DNA from 2 places in the Pseudomonas sp. PL-6 genome. Region 1 is predicted to be linked to the other one. Evidence: predicted binding sites of a transcription regulator. Region 1 holds the regulator's gene; the other holds the start of a gene.
What was found. The regulator sigma-54, encoded in region 1, starts transcription at its own class of promoters, with help from an activator protein. The targets are predictions, from matches to a motif close to ANTGGCATNNANNTTGCTNT.
Positions count from the first base shown of each region.

Region 2: a site for sigma-54 is predicted at 7,072-7,091, ahead of ACW9UL_RS11225 (CmpA/NrtA family ABC transporter substrate-binding protein). Genes of this name have one in related genera too.

Region 1 covers NZ_CM134189.1:4,401,072-4,409,379, reverse strand. The annotation lists gene ACW9UL_RS19135 (carbon-nitrogen hydrolase family protein) at 1-130, shown strand, start outside; gene tldD (metalloprotease TldD) at 133-1,590, shown strand; gene yjgA (ribosome biogenesis factor YjgA) at 1,739-2,257, opposite strand; gene pmbA (metalloprotease PmbA) at 2,392-3,738, shown strand; gene ACW9UL_RS19115 (HPr family phosphocarrier protein) at 3,792-4,064, opposite strand; gene rapZ (RNase adapter RapZ) at 4,079-4,936, opposite strand; gene ptsN (PTS IIA-like nitrogen regulatory protein PtsN) at 4,939-5,403, opposite strand; gene hpf (ribosome hibernation-promoting factor, HPF/YfiA family) at 5,416-5,724, opposite strand; gene ACW9UL_RS19095 (RNA polymerase factor sigma-54) at 5,824-7,317, opposite strand; gene lptB (LPS export ABC transporter ATP-binding protein) at 7,454-8,179, opposite strand; gene lptA (lipopolysaccharide transport periplasmic protein LptA) at 8,179-8,308, opposite strand, start outside.
Region 2 covers NZ_CM134189.1:2,644,623-2,652,930, reverse strand. The annotation lists gene ctaD (cytochrome c oxidase subunit I) at 1-1,017, opposite strand, end outside; gene ACW9UL_RS11250 (c-type cytochrome) at 1,042-2,484, opposite strand; gene ACW9UL_RS11245 (thioesterase family protein) at 2,654-3,097, opposite strand; gene ACW9UL_RS11240 (polysaccharide lyase family 7 protein) at 3,187-3,876, opposite strand; gene ACW9UL_RS11235 (ABC transporter ATP-binding protein) at 3,979-4,770, opposite strand; gene ntrB (nitrate ABC transporter permease) at 4,781-5,632, opposite strand; gene ACW9UL_RS11225 (CmpA/NrtA family ABC transporter substrate-binding protein) at 5,645-6,928, opposite strand; gene ACW9UL_RS11220 (hypothetical protein) at 7,316-7,630, opposite strand; gene ACW9UL_RS11215 (hypothetical protein) at 7,779-8,171, shown strand; partial or broken gene ACW9UL_RS11210 (aminotransferase class I/II-fold pyridoxal phosphate-dependent enzyme) at 8,206-8,308, opposite strand, start outside.

The DNA.
Region 1 (8,308 bases):
TCAGGGCCAGGCGGTGCTGCTGGCCAGCCGCGACGGCGCCGAGCAGGCGGCGATCCGGCAACGCATGCCGGTGCAGGCGCACCGCAGAATTCTTTCATCGGACGCCGTGCGTCCGATTGCAGTGGAGTGACCATGACCCCGATGCTGATGTCCGTCAGCGAGCACCTGCTCGCCCCCGGCAACCTGACCCTCGACAGCCTGCCCGGCGTGCTCGGCGAACTCGCCGGCCCGGGGATCGACGCCGCCGACCTGTATTTCCAGAGCCAGGTCTCGGAAACCTGGGTGCTGGAGGACGGCATCGTCAAGGAGGGCAGCTTCAACCTCGACCAGGGCGTCGGCGTGCGCGCCCAGTCCGGCGAGAAGACCGGCTTCGCCTACAGCAACGCCATCACCCTGGATGCCCTGCGCCAGGCGGCGCGCGCCGCCCGCTCGATCTCCCGCGCCGGCCAGCAGGGCCGCGTGCAGGCCTTCGCCAGCCCGCAGGTCAGTGCCCTCTACGCACCGGACAACCCCCTGGACGTGCTCGGCCGCGCCGAGAAGGTCGAGCTGCTGCAACGCATCGACCGCGCCACCCGCGCCCTCGATCCGCGCATCAAGCAGGTCACCGTCAGCCTGGCCGGGGTCTGGGATCGGGTGCTGGTGGCCGCCCACGACGGTAGCCTGAGCGCCGACGTGCGCCCGCTGGTGCGTTTCAACGTCAGCGTCATAGTCGAGCACAACGGCCGTCGCGAGCGCGGCGGCCATGGCGGCGGCGGGCGCACCGACTACCGGTTCTTTTTGCAAAGAGGGGGCCTCGAAGAGGATCGCGCCATGGGCTATGCCCGCGAGGCGCTGCGCCAGGCCCTGGTCAACCTCGAGGCGATTCCCGCGCCGGCCGGCACCCTGCCGGTGGTGATGGGCGCCGGCTGGTCCGGCGTGCTGCTGCACGAGGCGGTCGGCCACGGCCTGGAGGGCGACTTCAACCGCAAGGGCAGCTCGGCCTACAGTGGCCGCATCGGCGAGCGGGTCGCCTCCAGCCTGTGCACCATAGTCGACGACGGCACCCTGGAAGGGCGCCGCGGCTCGCTCAGCGTCGACGACGAGGGCACGCCGACCCAGTGCACCACGCTGATCGAGAACGGCGTGCTCAAGGGCTACATGCAGGACAAGCTCAACGCCCGCCTGATGGGCGTGGCGCGCACCGGCAACGGCCGCCGCGAGTCCTACGCGCACCTGCCGATGCCGCGCATGACCAACACCTACATGCTGGCCGGGCAGAGCGACCCGGAGGAGATCATCCGTTCGGTGAAGAAGGGCATCTACTGCGCCAACCTCGGCGGCGGCCAGGTCGACATCACCAGCGGCAAGTTCGTCTTCTCCACCAGCGAGGCCTACCTGATCGAGGACGGCCGGATCACCGCGCCGGTCAAGGGCGCGACCCTGATCGGCAACGGTCCGGAGGCCATGAGCCGGGTGTCCATGGTCGGCAACGATCTGGCCCTGGACAGCGGCGTCGGCACCTGCGGCAAGGACGGCCAGTCGGTACCGGTGGGCGTCGGCCAGCCGACCCTGAAGATCGACGCCATCACCGTCGGCGGGACGGGGGCGTAGGTTGGGTTGAGGAGCCTGCGACGAAGCCCAACAGGGAGCGCGCAGCGCTCCGCCCGACATTCAGCTGCCGGGCCTTTTTCGGCTTGGCGCACATCTGTTGGGCTTCGCTGCGCTCAGCCCAACCTACCGGCGTTACGGATGGAGGTTATCAACGCAGGCCGCGCTGCATTTCGTCCAGTTCGCGGATGTACTTGAACACCTTGCGCGCGGCGGCGGGCGGCTTGTTGTGCGCCGCCTCGTGCTGGGCATGGCGGATCAGCCCGCGCAGGTGCTGGCGGTCGGCGTCCGGGTACTGGCCGATAAAGCCTTCCAGGGCCTCGTCGCCGCCGGCGATCAGGCGGTCGCGCCAACGCTCGAGGGCATGGAAGCGCTCGTTGTATTCGCGGGTGGAGCTGTCCACCTGGTCGAGCATGGCGAGGATCGCCTCGACATCCTGTTCGCGCATCAGCTTGCCGATGAACTGGATATGGCGTTTGCGCGCGGCGTTGGCGGTGTGTTTCGGCGCTTCGGCCAGGGCACGGCGCAGGGCGTCGGTCAGCGGCATCTTGGCCAGCAGGTCCGGCTTGAGCGTGGTCAGGCGCTCGCCGAGTTCCTGCAGGGCATGCAGCTCGCGTTTGACCTGGGATTTACTCTTCTCCAGGGAGAAGTCGTCGAAGGAATCAGACATGGGGCGGGTCCAGTGGGAAACGCCGCCATGATAGCAGTAGGGGCAGCTTCAAGCCGCACGCTTCAAGCGGCAAGATGGGAGCGGACTCGGCTGTTGCTTGTGGCTTGCAGCTTATTTTGAGAATCGGAGTGGTTATGAGTGAAGTAGAGGTGATCGGCCCGCAGGCCCTGCCCCAGTTGCAGGCGCAGGTCGAAGAGATTCTCGCCGAGGCCAAGCGCCAGGGCGCCAGCGCCTGCGAGGTGGCGGTCTCCGTCGGCCAGGGACTGTCCACCACGGTGCGTCAGGGCGAGGTGGAAACCGTCGAGTTCAATCGCGATCAGGGCTTCGGCATCACCCTCTACGTCGGCCAGCGCAAGGGCTCGGCGAGCACCTCGGCCACCGGCAGCGCGGCGATCCGCGAGACGGTGGCGGCAGCGCTGGCGATTGCCGGGCACGCCAGCGAGGACGAATGCGCCGGCCTGGCCGATGCCGCGCTGATGGCCCGCGAACTGCCCGAGCTGGATCTCTACCATCCCTGGTCGATCAGCCCCGAGCAGGCCGTGGAGCAGGCGCTGGTTTGCGAGGCGGCGGCCTTTGCCGCCGATGCCCGGGTCAACAACGCCGACGGCACCAGCCTCAACACCCACCAGGGCTGCCGCGTCTACGGCAACAGCCACGGCTTCGTCGGCGGTTACGCCAGCACCCGCCACAGCCTGAGCTGCGTGATGATCGCCGGCGGCGAAGGGCAGATGCAGCGCGACTACTGGTACGACGTCAACCGCCAGGGCGAGCTGCTCGCCGACGCCGGCGAGATCGGCCGGCGCGCCGCGCTGCGCGCGGTGAGCCGCCTCGGCGCGCGCCCGGTGCCGACCTGCGAGGTGCCGGTGCTGTTCGCCGCCGAGCTGGCCGGCGGCCTGTTCGGCCACCTGCTGGCGGCGATCTCCGGCGGCAATCTGTACCGCCATTCCTCCTTCCTCGAAGGCGCGCTGGGCCAGCGCCTGTTCCCCGAATGGCTGAGCCTCGACGAGCGCCCGCACCTGCCGCGGGCGCTGGGCAGCGCCGCCTTCGACGGCGACGGCCTGGCCACCTACGCCAAGTCCTTCGTCGACAAGGGCGAGCTGGTGTCCTATGTGCTCGGCACCTATTCCGGACGCAAGCTGGGCTTGCCGAGCACGGCCAACTCCGGCGGCGTGCACAACCTGTTCGTCAGCCATGGCGACGAGGACCAGGTCGCTCTGCTCAAACGCATGGGCCGCGGCCTGCTGGTCACCGAGCTGATGGGCCAGGGCCTGAACCTGGTCACCGGCGACTATTCGCGCGGCGCCGCCGGTTTCTGGGTGGAAAACGGCGAGATCCAGTTCCCGGTGCAGGAGGTGACCATCGCCGGCAACCTGCGCGACATGTTCCGCCAGATCGTCGCGGTCGGCCGCGACCTGGAACGGCGCGGCAATATCTGCACCGGCTCGGTGCTGATCGAGAAGATGACCGTCGCCGGCAGTTGAGATGGGCCGAAACCACAAGGCCACCCGCGGGTGGCCTTGTGGTTTTTGGGGGGTTACTCGCCTTCCTCGAAGTAGTTCTCGATCAGGCCGACCAGCGCGTCCAGCGCCTCGTGATCCTGCTCGCCCTCGGTGTGCAGGTGCACCGGGGTGCCCTTGCCGGCCGCCAGCATCATCACCGCCATGATGCTCTTGCCGTCCACCAGGCTGTCGCTGGAGCGACCGATGCGCACCTGGCAGGGGTAGGTGCTGGCCACGCCGACGAACTTGGCGGCGGCGCGGGCGTGCAGGCCGAGCTTGTTGATGATGGTGATTTCACGGGCTGGCATCGCGGCGGAGTTCCTTAGCTGAGGTCGCGGTGACGCACCTGGACGTTCTTCAGCGGTTTTTTCAGCGCCTGGCTCAGGCGGTTGGCCAGGTATACCGAGCGATGATGACCGCCGGTGCAGCCGATGGCGATGGTGACATAGGCACGGTTGCTGGCGGCGAAGCGCGGCAGCCATTTCTCCAGGTAGGCGAGGATGTCCTGGTACATTTCCTCGACCTCCGGTTGCGCCGCCAGGTAGTCGACCACCGGCTGCTGCAGCCCGGAGAAGTCGCGCAGTTCCGGCTTCCAGTAGGGGTTGGGCAGGCAGCGCGCGTCGAACACCAGATCGGCGTCCACCGGCATGCCGCGCTTGAAACCGAAGGATTCGATCAGGAAGGCGGTGCCCGGCTCAGGCTGACCCAGCAGGCGCAGCTTGAGGCTGTCGCGCAGCTGGTAGAGGTTGAGGTGGGTGGTGTCGATCTTCAGGTCGGCCAGGTCGACGATGGGCGCCAGTACCTGGCTCTCATCGGCGATGGCCTCGGCCAGCGAGCGGTTCTCGTCGGTCAGCGGATGGCGCCTGCGGGTTTCCGAGAAGCGCTTGAGTAGGGTCTCGTCTTCGGCGTCGAGGTAGAGGATGTCGCAGCGGATGTTGCGCTGGCGCACCTGTTCGAGCAGTTCCGGGAAGCGCTTGAGGTGGCTCTGCAGGTTGCGCGCGTCGATCGACACCGCCACCTGCGGCAGCAGCATCTCGGTGTTGAGCAGGGCGCGTTCGGCCAGATCCGGCAGCAGGCCGGCGGGCAGGTTGTCGATGCAGTAGAAGCCGTTGTCCTCAAGTACATCGAGGGCGGTGCTCTTGCCCGAGCCGGAGCGACCGCTGACGATGATCAGGCGCATGCTTATTGACCGTTCTGGGTGTCCACGACCACCTGGTACAGATCCGCGCTGGCCGGGGCCTGGCGCAGACGTTCGCGGACGTCCTGGCGGTCGAGCATGCTGGCGATCTGGCGCAGCAGTTCGAGGTGGGCGTCGGTGGCCGCTTCCGGCACTAGCAGGACGAACAGCAGGTCGACCGGGGCGCCGTCGATGGCGTCGAAGTCCACCGCGGTGTCCAGGCGCAGCACCGCGCTGATCGGCGCGCTGCAGCCGGCCAGGCGACAGTGGGGAATGGCGATGCCGTTGCCGAAGCCGGTGGAGCCGAGCTTCTCGCGGGCGATCAGGCTTTCGAAGATGTCCTGGGCATCCAGGTCGGGCAGGTCGCGTGCCACCAGGTTGGCGATCTGTTCGAGCACGCGTTTCTTACTGCCGCCCGGCACGTTCACCAGGGAACGGCCGGGGGTCAGGATGTTTTCAAGTCGGATCATGGATGGGGAATGTCAGCGGGCCGTGGCGCCTTGCAGGCGTTCGAGCTGCTTTTCCTTGTGCTTGATGAGTTGACGGTCGAGTTTGTCGGCCAACAGGTCGATGGCGGCGTACATGTCTTGGTGTTCGGCGTTGGCGACGACCTCGCCGCCGGCGACGTGCAGGGTAGCTTCGATCTTCTGCTTGAGCTTCTCGACCTCCATGGTCACCTGAACGTTGGTGATCTTGTCGAAGTGGCGTTCCAATCGGCCGAGTTTCTCGCCGATATAGTCACGCAGGGCGTCGGTCACATCCAGCTGGTGTCCACTGATGTTGACTTGCATACCGCTTTCTCCTTGTTGCCTTGTGTAAGAGGCGGGTCCTATACGACCCGCCGCCGGAACACTTTGGCTTGGAAGCGAGAGGCTTCCAATCGATCTGGCCTACATCAGTCGCTTGCGCTCGCTGGAGGGCGCTATGCCGAGGGATTCGCGGTACTTGGCGACTGTCCGACGGGCGACTTGGATGCCTTGTGCCTCCAGTAAACCAGCGATCTTGCTGTCGCTCAACGGCTTTTTCGCGTTTTCTGCGGCAACCAGTTTTTTGATGATGGCGCGGATCGCGGTGGACGAGCATTCGCCCCCCTCGGCAGTGCTGACGTGGCTGGAGAAGAAGTATTTCAGCTCGTAAATGCCGCGCGGGGTGTGCATGAACTTCTGCGTGGTGACCCGCGAGATGGTCGACTCGTGCATGCCCACCGCCTCGGCGATATCGTGCAGTACCAGGGGCTTCATCGCCTCGTCGCCGTAGTCGAGGAAGCCGCGCTGGTGCTCGACGATCTGCGTGGCGACCTTCATCAGCGTCTCGTTGCGGCTCTGCAGGCTCTTGATGAACCAGCGCGCTTCCTGCAGCTGGTTGCGCATGAAGGTGTTGTCGGCGCTGGAGTCGGCGCGTTTGACGAAGCCGGCGTACTGCGGGTTGACCCGCAGGCGCGGCATGGCCTCCTGGTTCAGCTCCACCAGCCAGCGGTCGTTGTGCTTGCGCACGATGACGTCGGGCACCACGTACTCCGGCTCGCTGGACTCGATCTGCGAACCCGGGCGCGGGTTGAGGCGCTGGATCAGGTCGATGACCTGCTTGAGCTCGTCTTCCTTGAGCTTGCTGCGGCGCATCAGCTGGGCGTAGTCGCGGCTGCCGAGCAGCTCCAGGTAGTCGCCGACCACGCGCTGGGTTTCGCTCAGCCAGGGCGTGCCGGCGGGCAGCTGGCGCAGTTGCAGCAGCAGGCATTCGCGCAGGTCGCGAGCGCCGATGCCGGCCGGCTCGAACTGCTGGATGCGGTGCAGCACCACTTCCACCTCGTCCAGCTCGACGTCCAGCTCGGGGTCGAAGGATTCGGCGACTTCCTCGAGGCTTTCTTCCAGGTAGCCGTCGTTGTTGATGCAGTCGATCAGGGTGGCGGCGATCAGTCGATCCTTGTCCGACATCGGCGCCAGATTCAGTTGCCAGAGCAGGTGACTGTGCAGACTCTCGCCATTGGAGGTGCGGGTGGTGAAGTCCCACTCGTCGTCGTCGTTGCTCGGCAGGCTGCTGGCGCTGGTCTGGTAGACGTCTTCCCAGGCGGTATCGACCGGCAGCTCGTTGGGGATGCGTTCGCCCCATTCGCCCTCTTCCAGGTTGTCGACCGTGGGGGTCGTTTCCTGGTAGCTGTCTTCCTTGCTCGGGGTGGGCGCGGCGCTTTCCGCGCCGTCGGCCATGGGGTCGCTGTTGTCGAAGTCGTCGCCGTCTTCCTGGCGCTCGAGCATGGGGTTGGACTCCAGTGCCTCCTGGATTTCCTGTTGCAGGTCCAGGGTCGACAGTTGGAGGAGGCGGATAGCCTGTTGCAGCTGCGGGGTCATCGTCAGCTGCTGGCCCATCTTGAGGACTAGCGATGGTTTCATTGCAGACCTTAATTCACCGGCGGGTTACGCCTTCCACTACAGGGCGCCGCGGCGCCACCAGGAAGCAAATTATATGCCTGAACTTCTCGGCTTTGCCTAGGGCTTGCCATATTTCTGTAGTGAAATAGCGGGCGAGCTACAGGCGGAATTCGTGGCCCAGGTACACCTCTTTCACCGTCTGGTTGGCGAGGATGGTCTCGGCGTCGCCCTCGGCGATCAGCTGGCCGTCGTTGACGATGTAGGCGGTTTCGCAGATGTCCAGGGTCTCGCGCACGTTGTGATCGGTGATCAGGATGCCGATGCCCTTGGTCTTGAGGTGGTGGATGATCTGCTTGATGTCGCCCACCGAGATCGGGTCGACGCCGGCGAAGGGCTCGTCGAGCAGGATGAACTTGGGGTTGGTGGCCAGGGCGCGGGCGATTTCCACGCGGCGGCGCTCGCCGCCGGACAGGCTCATGCCGAGGCTGCCTGAGATGTGGTGGATGTGGAATTCCTGCAGCAGGTTTTCCAGCTCCGCCTGGCGGCCGGCGCGGTCCAGGTCCTTGCGCGTCTCGAGGATGGCCATGATGTTGTCGGCCACCGACAGCTTGCGGAAGATCGAGGCTTCCTGCGGCAGGTAGCCGATCCCGGCGCGGGCGCGGCCGTGCATGGGTTGGTGGCTGACGTCGAGGTCGTCGATGCGCACGCGGCCCTGATCGGCGCGCACCAGGCCGACGATCATGTAGAAGCAGGTGGTCTTGCCGGCGCCGTTGGGGCCGAGCAGGCCGACGATCTGCCCGCTCTCGATGCTCAGGCTGACGTCGCGGACGACCTGGCGGCCCTTGTAGCTCTTGGCCAGGTGTTGGGCTTTGAGAATGGCCATTACTGCTGTGCCTGCTGGTCCGCGGGTTTGTTCTTCGGCTGGATGATCATGTCGATACGCGGGCGCGGCACGCTGACGTTGGTGCCCGTGGCACGGCCGGCGTTGACGATCTGGCGCTGGGTGTCGTAG
Region 2 (8,308 bases), 1.8 Mb from region 1:
CAGCGTGGTGATGGCGAAGAAGAAGCCGAAGTAGGGGTTCATGCCGCTGACGTACATGTGGTGCGCCCACACCACGAAGCTCAGCACGCCGATGGCGACTATGGCCCAGACCATCATGCGGTAGCCGAAGATGTTCTTGCGCGCGTGGGTGCTGATCAGGTCGGAGACCAGGCCGAAGGCGGGCAGGGCGACGATGTACACCTCCGGGTGGCCGAAGAACCAGAACAGGTGCTGAAACAGGATCGGGCTGCCGCCCTCGTGCTCCAGCGGCTGGCCAAGGGAGATGATCGCCGGCATGAAGAAGCTGGTGCCGAGCAGGCTGTCGAACAGCATCATCACCGCGCTGACCAGCAGCGCCGGGAAGGCCAGCAGGGCAAGGATCGAGGCCATGAAGATGCCCCATACCGACAGCGGCATGCGCATCAGGGTCATGCCGTGGGTGCGCGCCTGCAGCACTGTGGTCACGTAGTTGAGGCCACCCATGGTGGCGGCGACGATGAAGATCGCCAGCGACACCAGCATCAGCACTATGCCCCAGTCGGTGCCCGGGGTGCCGGCGGTGATCGCCTGCGGCGGATAGAGGGTCCAGCCGGCGCCGGTGGGGCCGCCGGGAACAAAGAAACTGGCCAGCAGCACCAGCACCGAGAGCAGGTAGAACCAGTAACTGAGCATGTTGACGTAGGGGAACACCATGTCCCGCGCGCCGACCATCAACGGGATCAGGTAGTTGCCGAAGCCGCCGAGAAACAGCGCGGTGAGCAGGTAGATGACCATGATCATGCCGTGCAGGGTCATGGCCTGGTAATAGGTGCTGGCGTCCATGAACTCCAGGCTGCCGGGAAAGCCGATCTGCAGGCGCATCAGGCCCGAGAGCACCAGGGCGATCAGGCCGACGAAGATCGCCGTCAGCGCGTACTGGATGGCGATGACCTTGTGGTCCTGGCTCCAGATATAGCGCGTCAGGAAGCTGCGCGGCTCATGCAGGGCCGTGCTTTCGGCTTGGTGCGCATAGGCCATCGCGTCATCCTCCTGGTCAGGCAGTCAGGGCGAGGGATCCGCGGCCTCGTCGGAGCCGTCGGCGAGGGAGGCGATAAAGGCGGTCAGCGCCTCGAGCTGCGCCGCGTCGACGGCCAGGACCGGCATGATCGCGGCATAGCCCTGCACCACCTGGGCGTTGGGCTGGCGTATCGCCTCTTCAATATAGGCCGCATCGGCCCGGGCCGTGCTGCCGTCGACGAAATCCCGGGTGCTGCCGTACAGCCCGCGCCAGGTCGGGCCGATGCCGGCGCTGCCGTCGAGGCTGTGGCAGGCTAGGCAACCGAGGCTGGCGGCCAGCGCGCGGCCTTGTTCGGCCGGGCTGGCAGCGTCGTGCTCGGTGGCCGGTGCCTTGTCGCTTAGCGACTGGATCAGGGCGAGCAGGGCGGCCAGTTCCTCCTCGCTCAAGCGGTAGGCCACCATCACCGGCGGAAAACCCTGCACCAGCTTGGCCTGCGGGGCGAGGATGGATTCGCGCAGGTAGGCCTCGTCGGCCTGCAGGCTGCTACCGTCGGCCAGTTGCCGGGTGCTGCCGTACAGGCCCTGCCAGGTCGGGGCCAGGTTGGCGCTGCCATCGAGGCTGTGGCAGGCCAGGCAGCCGAGGTTCTGCGCCAGCTGGCGGCCCTTGTCCAGCAGGCTGGCGGCGCTCGGCGGCGCGGCGCGCAGGCTCTGGGCGAAGGTCGGCTGGCCGGCCAGCCACTGCTCGAAGGCCTCGGCCTCCTCGACGATCAGGCGTCCGCGCATATTGAAGTGGGCCACGCCGCAATACTCGGCGCAGAGCACCTCGTAGCTGCCCAGGCGGGTCGGGGTGAACCAGAAGTAGGAAACCATGCCCGGCACCATGTCCATCTTGGCGCGGATCTGCGGTACGTAGAAGTTGTGCAGCACGTCCTTGGAGCGCAGCAGCACCTTGACCGGCTGATCCAGCGGCAGGCGCAGCTCGCCGCCCTGCACCAGCACGTCGTCCGCCGCGGCCGGGTCGCCGGGGTCGAGGCCGAAGGGGTTGCGCGGCTCGACCCATTTGATGGCGGAGCGACCCAGGCGGCCGTCCGCGCCGGGGAAACGGTAGGCCCACTGCCACTGCTGGGCCACCACCTCGACCTCGCGGGCTTCCTGCGGCACCCGCACGAAATCGTCGTAGACCACCAGGCCGGGGGCCAGCAGGGCGACGATGCCCAGGCTGGTAACGGCGAACAACCACCACTCGAGTTTCTTGCTTTCCGGCTGGTAGGCCGCCCGCCGCCCCGCCTTGTGGCGGAAGCGGATGATGGCGATGACCATGAACAGGCACACCGCGACGAAGAACAGCCCGGTGATGAGCAGGGTGATCAGCAGGGCGGTGTCGATGGACACCCAGTTGGACGCCGCCTCGGTGGCCTGCCAGGGGCTGAGCAGGTGAAACAGCAGCGAGCCGATCACCAGCAGTATCAAGACGATTGCAAACGCCATGGGGCCGCATCCTGTTCCGGGCGCGCCTGGCTACACAAAGCCCCTGCCGGTGGCGAACGGCGTTGCAAATCGCGGCGTCAGGGCTCGGCGGCCCCGGCGCGGGAGCCGTCACTGGCCAGTATAGGCGCTGCCTCGCGGGCTGCCGCGCGGGCTGGCAGCGCGCGGTGACTCAGTCGAGGCGATTGACCCGCGGGAACTTGGCGGCGAACTCCGCCGGCATCGGCACCACCCTGGACTGGCGGTAGTCGAAGAACACGAAGCCGGACTTGGCCATGGCCACCAGCGTGCCGTCGGCCGGACGGCTGATGCGGAAGGTGATGTCGCCGCCGTACCTGTTGAAGTCCATCACGCCCACCTCGAACAGCAACTGGTCGCGGGCATGGGCTTCGGCGCGGTAGGTGGTGGCCAGGTCGGTGACGATGATGCCGGTGCCGTTGCCGTCGGTCTCGCGGATGCCGAACTCGTAGAGAAAACGCGCCCGCGCCTCGGAAATCATCGAGATCATCGAGTCGTTGCCCAGGTGGTTGGCACCGTTGATATCGGTGACTCGCACGGTGAGGTGGGTGCTGTAGCAGTACTGGTCTTCGGGAAACTCGAGGGTCAGGCGGGCCATGGCGCGTCTCGTCGCAGGTGGGGCGGCGATTGTACGCGAGCGACAGGGGCTGGCGCCGTCATTCGCCGCGGCAATGACGGCGCGACGCCTCAGCGATGCAGGCTGTTCAGATGAAAGAAGGTCACCCGGCCGCCCTCGTCGCTCGGTCCTTCGTTGTCCTGGATATAGGCGCCGGCCTTGAAATACAGCTGCTGTGTGCTCCAGGCGGGGTCGAGCTGGCGGTACAGCGAGCCCTGGTCGCCGTCCTTGCTGACCACGCTGACGCCGAGCCTGCCGCTGGGGGTGACGCGCAGGTCGTAGCCGAAGCGCTCGCCCAGCTGCACGTTGTCCGCCAGCAGGATGTTCTGCACCTGGCTGTCACCGGGTTTTTCGCGCAGCAGCAGTTCGAGGCGACCGACGCCTCGGCGATAGTGGTATTGCAGCTTGAGCAGCGGATCGTTGTGGCTGCCGGGCTCGTCCTTGCTGTGGATCTGGCCGATCACCACCTTGTTCTTGCTCGGTACCTGGTCGACCTGCAGCACCGCGCTGAGGTAGCTGTCGGCGCTGGCGTGCAGCCAGTTGCTCAGGCTGCCGTCGCTCTGCGTCTCGCGCAGTTCGCTGCGTGGGTAGCTGGCGTCGGCGGTGGTGGAGCCGCCGACCGGCACCCAGAAGGTCAGGCTGCCGTCGGCGTTGCGGCGCAGGTACTGGCTCTGGTAGCCGTTGTTCAGCCGCGCGGTGCTGACGGTGGTGGGGCTGGGATCGGTGGGGATCGAGAGGTTCCAGGTGGTGAGGTCGAGCACGGGCTTTCCTTGGTCGAGGGCTGGGGGAACCTCTCTTCGTGTGCCCGTTCGGCCATTGGTTCAACCGCTCCGACCAGCGTGCCAGAGCGGTTGCCGCGTCTGTCAGGCGGCCGGGCGCTGCTGGCGCTGGTAGAGGAACTCCAGTACCGCACCGCGATAGCCGTGGTACTGCGCGTCATTGGCCAGCGCCAGGCGGTCGCGCGGGCGCGCCAGCTCCACCTTGAGGATCTCGCCGACGGTGGCGGCCGGGCCGTTGGTCATCATCACGATGCGGTCCGACAGCAGCACCGCTTCGTCGACGTCGTGGGTGACCATCACCACGGTGCTGTGGGTCGCGCCGACGATGCGCAGCAGCTCGTCCTGCAGGTGGGCGCGGGTCAGCGCATCGAGGGCGCCGAACGGCTCGTCCATCAGCAGCACCTTGGGCTCCATGGCCAGGGCACGGGCGATGCCGACGCGCTGCTTCATGCCGCCGGAGATTTCGCTGGGGTGCTTGTACATGGCATGGGCGAGGCCGACCATCTGCAGCGCCTGCTCGGTGCGCGCCTTGAGCTGGGCCTTGCTCTCGCGTGCGCCGAAGACCTTCTCCACGGCCAGGTGGACGTTGCCGTAGCAGGTCATCCAGGGCAGCAGGCTGTGGTTCTGGAACACCACGGCGCGTTCGGGGCCGGGGCCGTCGATCTCGCGGCCGTTGCAGATCAGCCCGCCCGCGCTGGCTTCGAGCAGGCCGGCGATCAGGTTGAGCACGGTGGATTTGCCGCAGCCGGAGTGGCCGATCAGCGAGACGAACTCGCCGCGGGCGATGCTCAGGTTGACGCCTTCCAGGGCCTGGAAGCGGCCTTTCTTGGTGTCGAAGTGTTTGCTGACGGCGGTCAGCTCGACGAACTTGTCCATGGGTGGCTCCTTAATTCGCGTAGTCGAAGCGCTTGGCCAGCAGCAGGAGCGCCTGCTCCAGGGCCAGGCCGACCAGGCCGACGATGATGATGGCGATGAGGATGTGTTCGACGTTGAGGTTGTTCCACTCGTCCCACACCCAGAAGCCCAGGCCGATGCCGCCGGTGAGCATCTCCGCGGCGACTATCACCAGCCAGGCCACGCCGATGGCCAGGCGGATGCCGGTCATCAGGTGCGGCAGCACGGCGGGAAACAGGATGCGCGTCAGCACCTTGAACTCCGACAGCTTGAGCACGCGGGCCACGTTCAGGTAGTCCTGCGGCACGCTGGCGACGCCGGCGGCGGTGTTGAGGATGATCGGCCAGATCGAGCTGATGAAGATCACCCAGATCGATGCCGGGCCTGCCGCCTCGAACACCAGCAGGCCGATTGGCAGCCAGGCCAGCGGCGACACCGGACGCAGCAGGCTGATGATCGGCGCCAGCATGCCGGCGAGGAAGGCGAAGCGGCCGATGGCGAAGCCCAGCGGAATGCCCACCAGCGCCGCCAGGCCGAAGCCGACGCCGACCCGGCCGAGCGAGTTGAGGATGTTCCAGCCGATGCCCATGTCGTTGGGGCCGTTGTCGTAGAAGGGATCGGCGAACAGCACCAGGGCGGCCTGCCAGGTGCTCAGCGGGCCGGGCAGGCCCTCGCTGTGCTGGGCGAGCAGGGCCCACAGGCCGATGAAGGCGAGGATGCCCAGCAGCGGCGCGATGGCCGCCTTGAGCCCGTTGCCGAGGCTTTGCACGCTGGGCAGCAGGGCCATGGGCGAGAAGCGCGGCTTGGCCAGCTGCGGCAGCGGAGTTTTCAGGGGCGCATTCATGGTCACCTCCGATCAGGCTTTGATGGCGAAGGAGTCGGCGTAGGCGGCCGGGTTGCTGCCGTCCCAGACCACACCGTCGATCAGCGTGCTGCTGCGCAGCGGGCTGCTCGGCACGGCCAGCTTGAGGGCGCCGGCCGCCTCGGCGTAGAGCGCGGTCTGGTTGATCTGCGCCGCCACGGCGGCGTAATCCGGCGCGTCCTTGAGCAGGCCCCAGCGCTTGAACTGGGTGAGGAACCATATGCCGTCGGAGTGGTAGGGGAAGTTGACGCTGCCGTCCTTGCAGAAGGCCATGGCGTGCTCGTCCTGCCAGCTGTTGCCGAGGCCGTCCTCGTACTGGGCGAGAAAGCGCGGTTCGATCACCTGCACCGGCGCGTTGACGTAGGCCTTGCCGGAAATCAGCTTGGCGGTGCTCTTGCGGTTCTCCTCGCTGGCCTCGATGAAGCGGCTGGCGTCGAGCACCGCCATGATCAGTGCGCGGGCGGCATTGGGATACTGCTCGATAAAGGCGCGGGTGGTGCCAAGCACCTTCTCCGGGTGGTCCGGCCAGATCTGCTGGGTGGTGGTGGCGGTGAAGCCGATCTTGTCGAAGATCGCCCGCGCGCCCCAGGGCTCGCCGACGCAGAAGCCGTCCATGTTGCCGACGCGCATGTTGGCGACCATCTGTGGCGGCGGCACGACGATGGTCTTCACGTCGCTCAAGGGGTTGATGCCCAGGCTGCCGAGCCAGTAGTACAGCCACATGGCGTGGGTGCCGGTGGGGAAGGTCTGGGCGAAGGTCAGCGGGTTGCCGCCTTTCTTCACGTGCGCGGCCAGTTGCGCGCCGTTGGTCACACCGGCGTCGCGCAACTGTTTGGACAGGGTGATGGCCTGGCCGTTCTGGTTCAGGCCCATCAGCACCGCCATGTCCTTCTGTGGCCCGGCCAGGCCGAGCTGGGCGCCGTACATCATGCCGTAGAGCACGTGGGCGGCATCCAGCTCGCCGGTGTTGAGCTTGTCGCGCACGCCGGCCCAGGAGGCTTCCTTGCTCGGGGTGATGCTCAGGCCGTACTTCTCGCCGAAGCCCTGGGTGGCGGCCACCACCACCGAGGCGCAGTCGGTCAGGGGGATGAAGCCGACTTTCAGCGCGGCCTTTTCCGGTGCGTCGGAGCCGGCGGCCCAGGCCGCACTGCGCAGTGAGGCCGGCGCCGACAGGCCGAGCGCGGCGATGCCGCCAACGGCACCGGCGAGGGCAATGGATTGCTTGAGGAAGTTGCGGCGGCTGGTATCCAGGGGCTTGTTCGAATCACGCTCGGTCATGGGGCTAATCCTTGTCAGGCACATAAACAAAAAACGGCGTACGCCAGGCCGCCTCGGTAAGAGGAGGTGGCCTGACGGACGCCGTTGTCCGTGATCCTCGGCCCGCCGCCGTTGGCGTGCTACGCAGGATGGTTGACAGGGACGTAGCAAGGGGCTTGCCAGTTTTTCCAGGCAAAGACCCTGACGTTCTCGGCAGCGCACGGCGAGTGCCGCAGGGGCCTCAGCTGGCGAATGGCTAGCCGATAGAAATCAATGACTTGGATATGGGCTGGAGCCATTGGCAGGGGCCTGCCGGGCGGCCCAGCAGCCGCCGGCGCCGGCGCGCTCGTGGGCCAATGGCGTGCATGGCCGGGCGCCGCTGAGCCGTTTTGGTTCGAGGTGCCGAGCTCAGGAGGCTGGCTGGACGCGCGCTTCCTCGACGAAATCGCGCAGCCAGCGCAGCACTTCCACCGCCTCCCAGCGCGCCGGGTCGAACAGGGCGTAGGCCAGGCCCTGATAGCCGACCACATCCAGCTGGCGGTGGTAGCCGGCGCGCTGCAGCAGCGCCTCGATCTCGGCGAAGCAGGTGTTGAAGTGCTGGCGGTTAAAGGGCGTGCGGTTCTCGGTGACGATGCCCTCGAGCTGCAGTTCCTCGACCATTTCGCGCACCCGCTCCAGCGGCATGCGGTTCACCCGGTGTTTCAGCTGCAGTACGTCCAGCATGGTGCGGCTCCTGTGCATTGGTTCGAGAGACCAAGGGTAAACGAAAAATACTGTACAAATAAACAGTTTTGGTGAATAGTGAGGCCACTGCAGCGACATCGACCCGTCCGCCCCGCACGGTGGACGCCTTGCGAGAGGAGAATTGGCAATGCAACAGATGCTGATGACGATTGTGCTATTGGCTGTGCTGAGCGGCTGCGCCCAGCCGCAGATCGAACGGCCGCAGGCCAATGGCGCCTACCTGGTGATCGAGGGCGAGCAGGCCTGGGCCGTGCTGGTGTCCGACGGCCGGCGCGTGGAGGAGGCGGGCAGGGTGCTGGACGTGATCCGCCTGCCCGGACATCACTCGAGCATTGCCGCCAGCTACGTGATCGACACGCCCAACTGCGGCAAGCTGCAGTGGCTGACCGAGCGCCATGGCGCGGCGGAGGGGGAAACCACCCTGCTGCCGGCGGTGTTCAACGAGGAGTTGGCCAGCCCGGGCTGCGTGCTGGCCCAGGGCCTGAGTCGCGCCTGGACGGCGCTGGATTATTCCGGCTGATATGACCAGGGCGCCTCGCGGCGCCCTGGTGGCTTTACTCGTCAGCGGCCTTGGCCTTCTTCGCCGGCAGCAGGCCGTCGGCGCGGAACATCGCCTTGATCCCGCGCAGCGCCTGGCGGGTGCGATCCTGGTTCTCG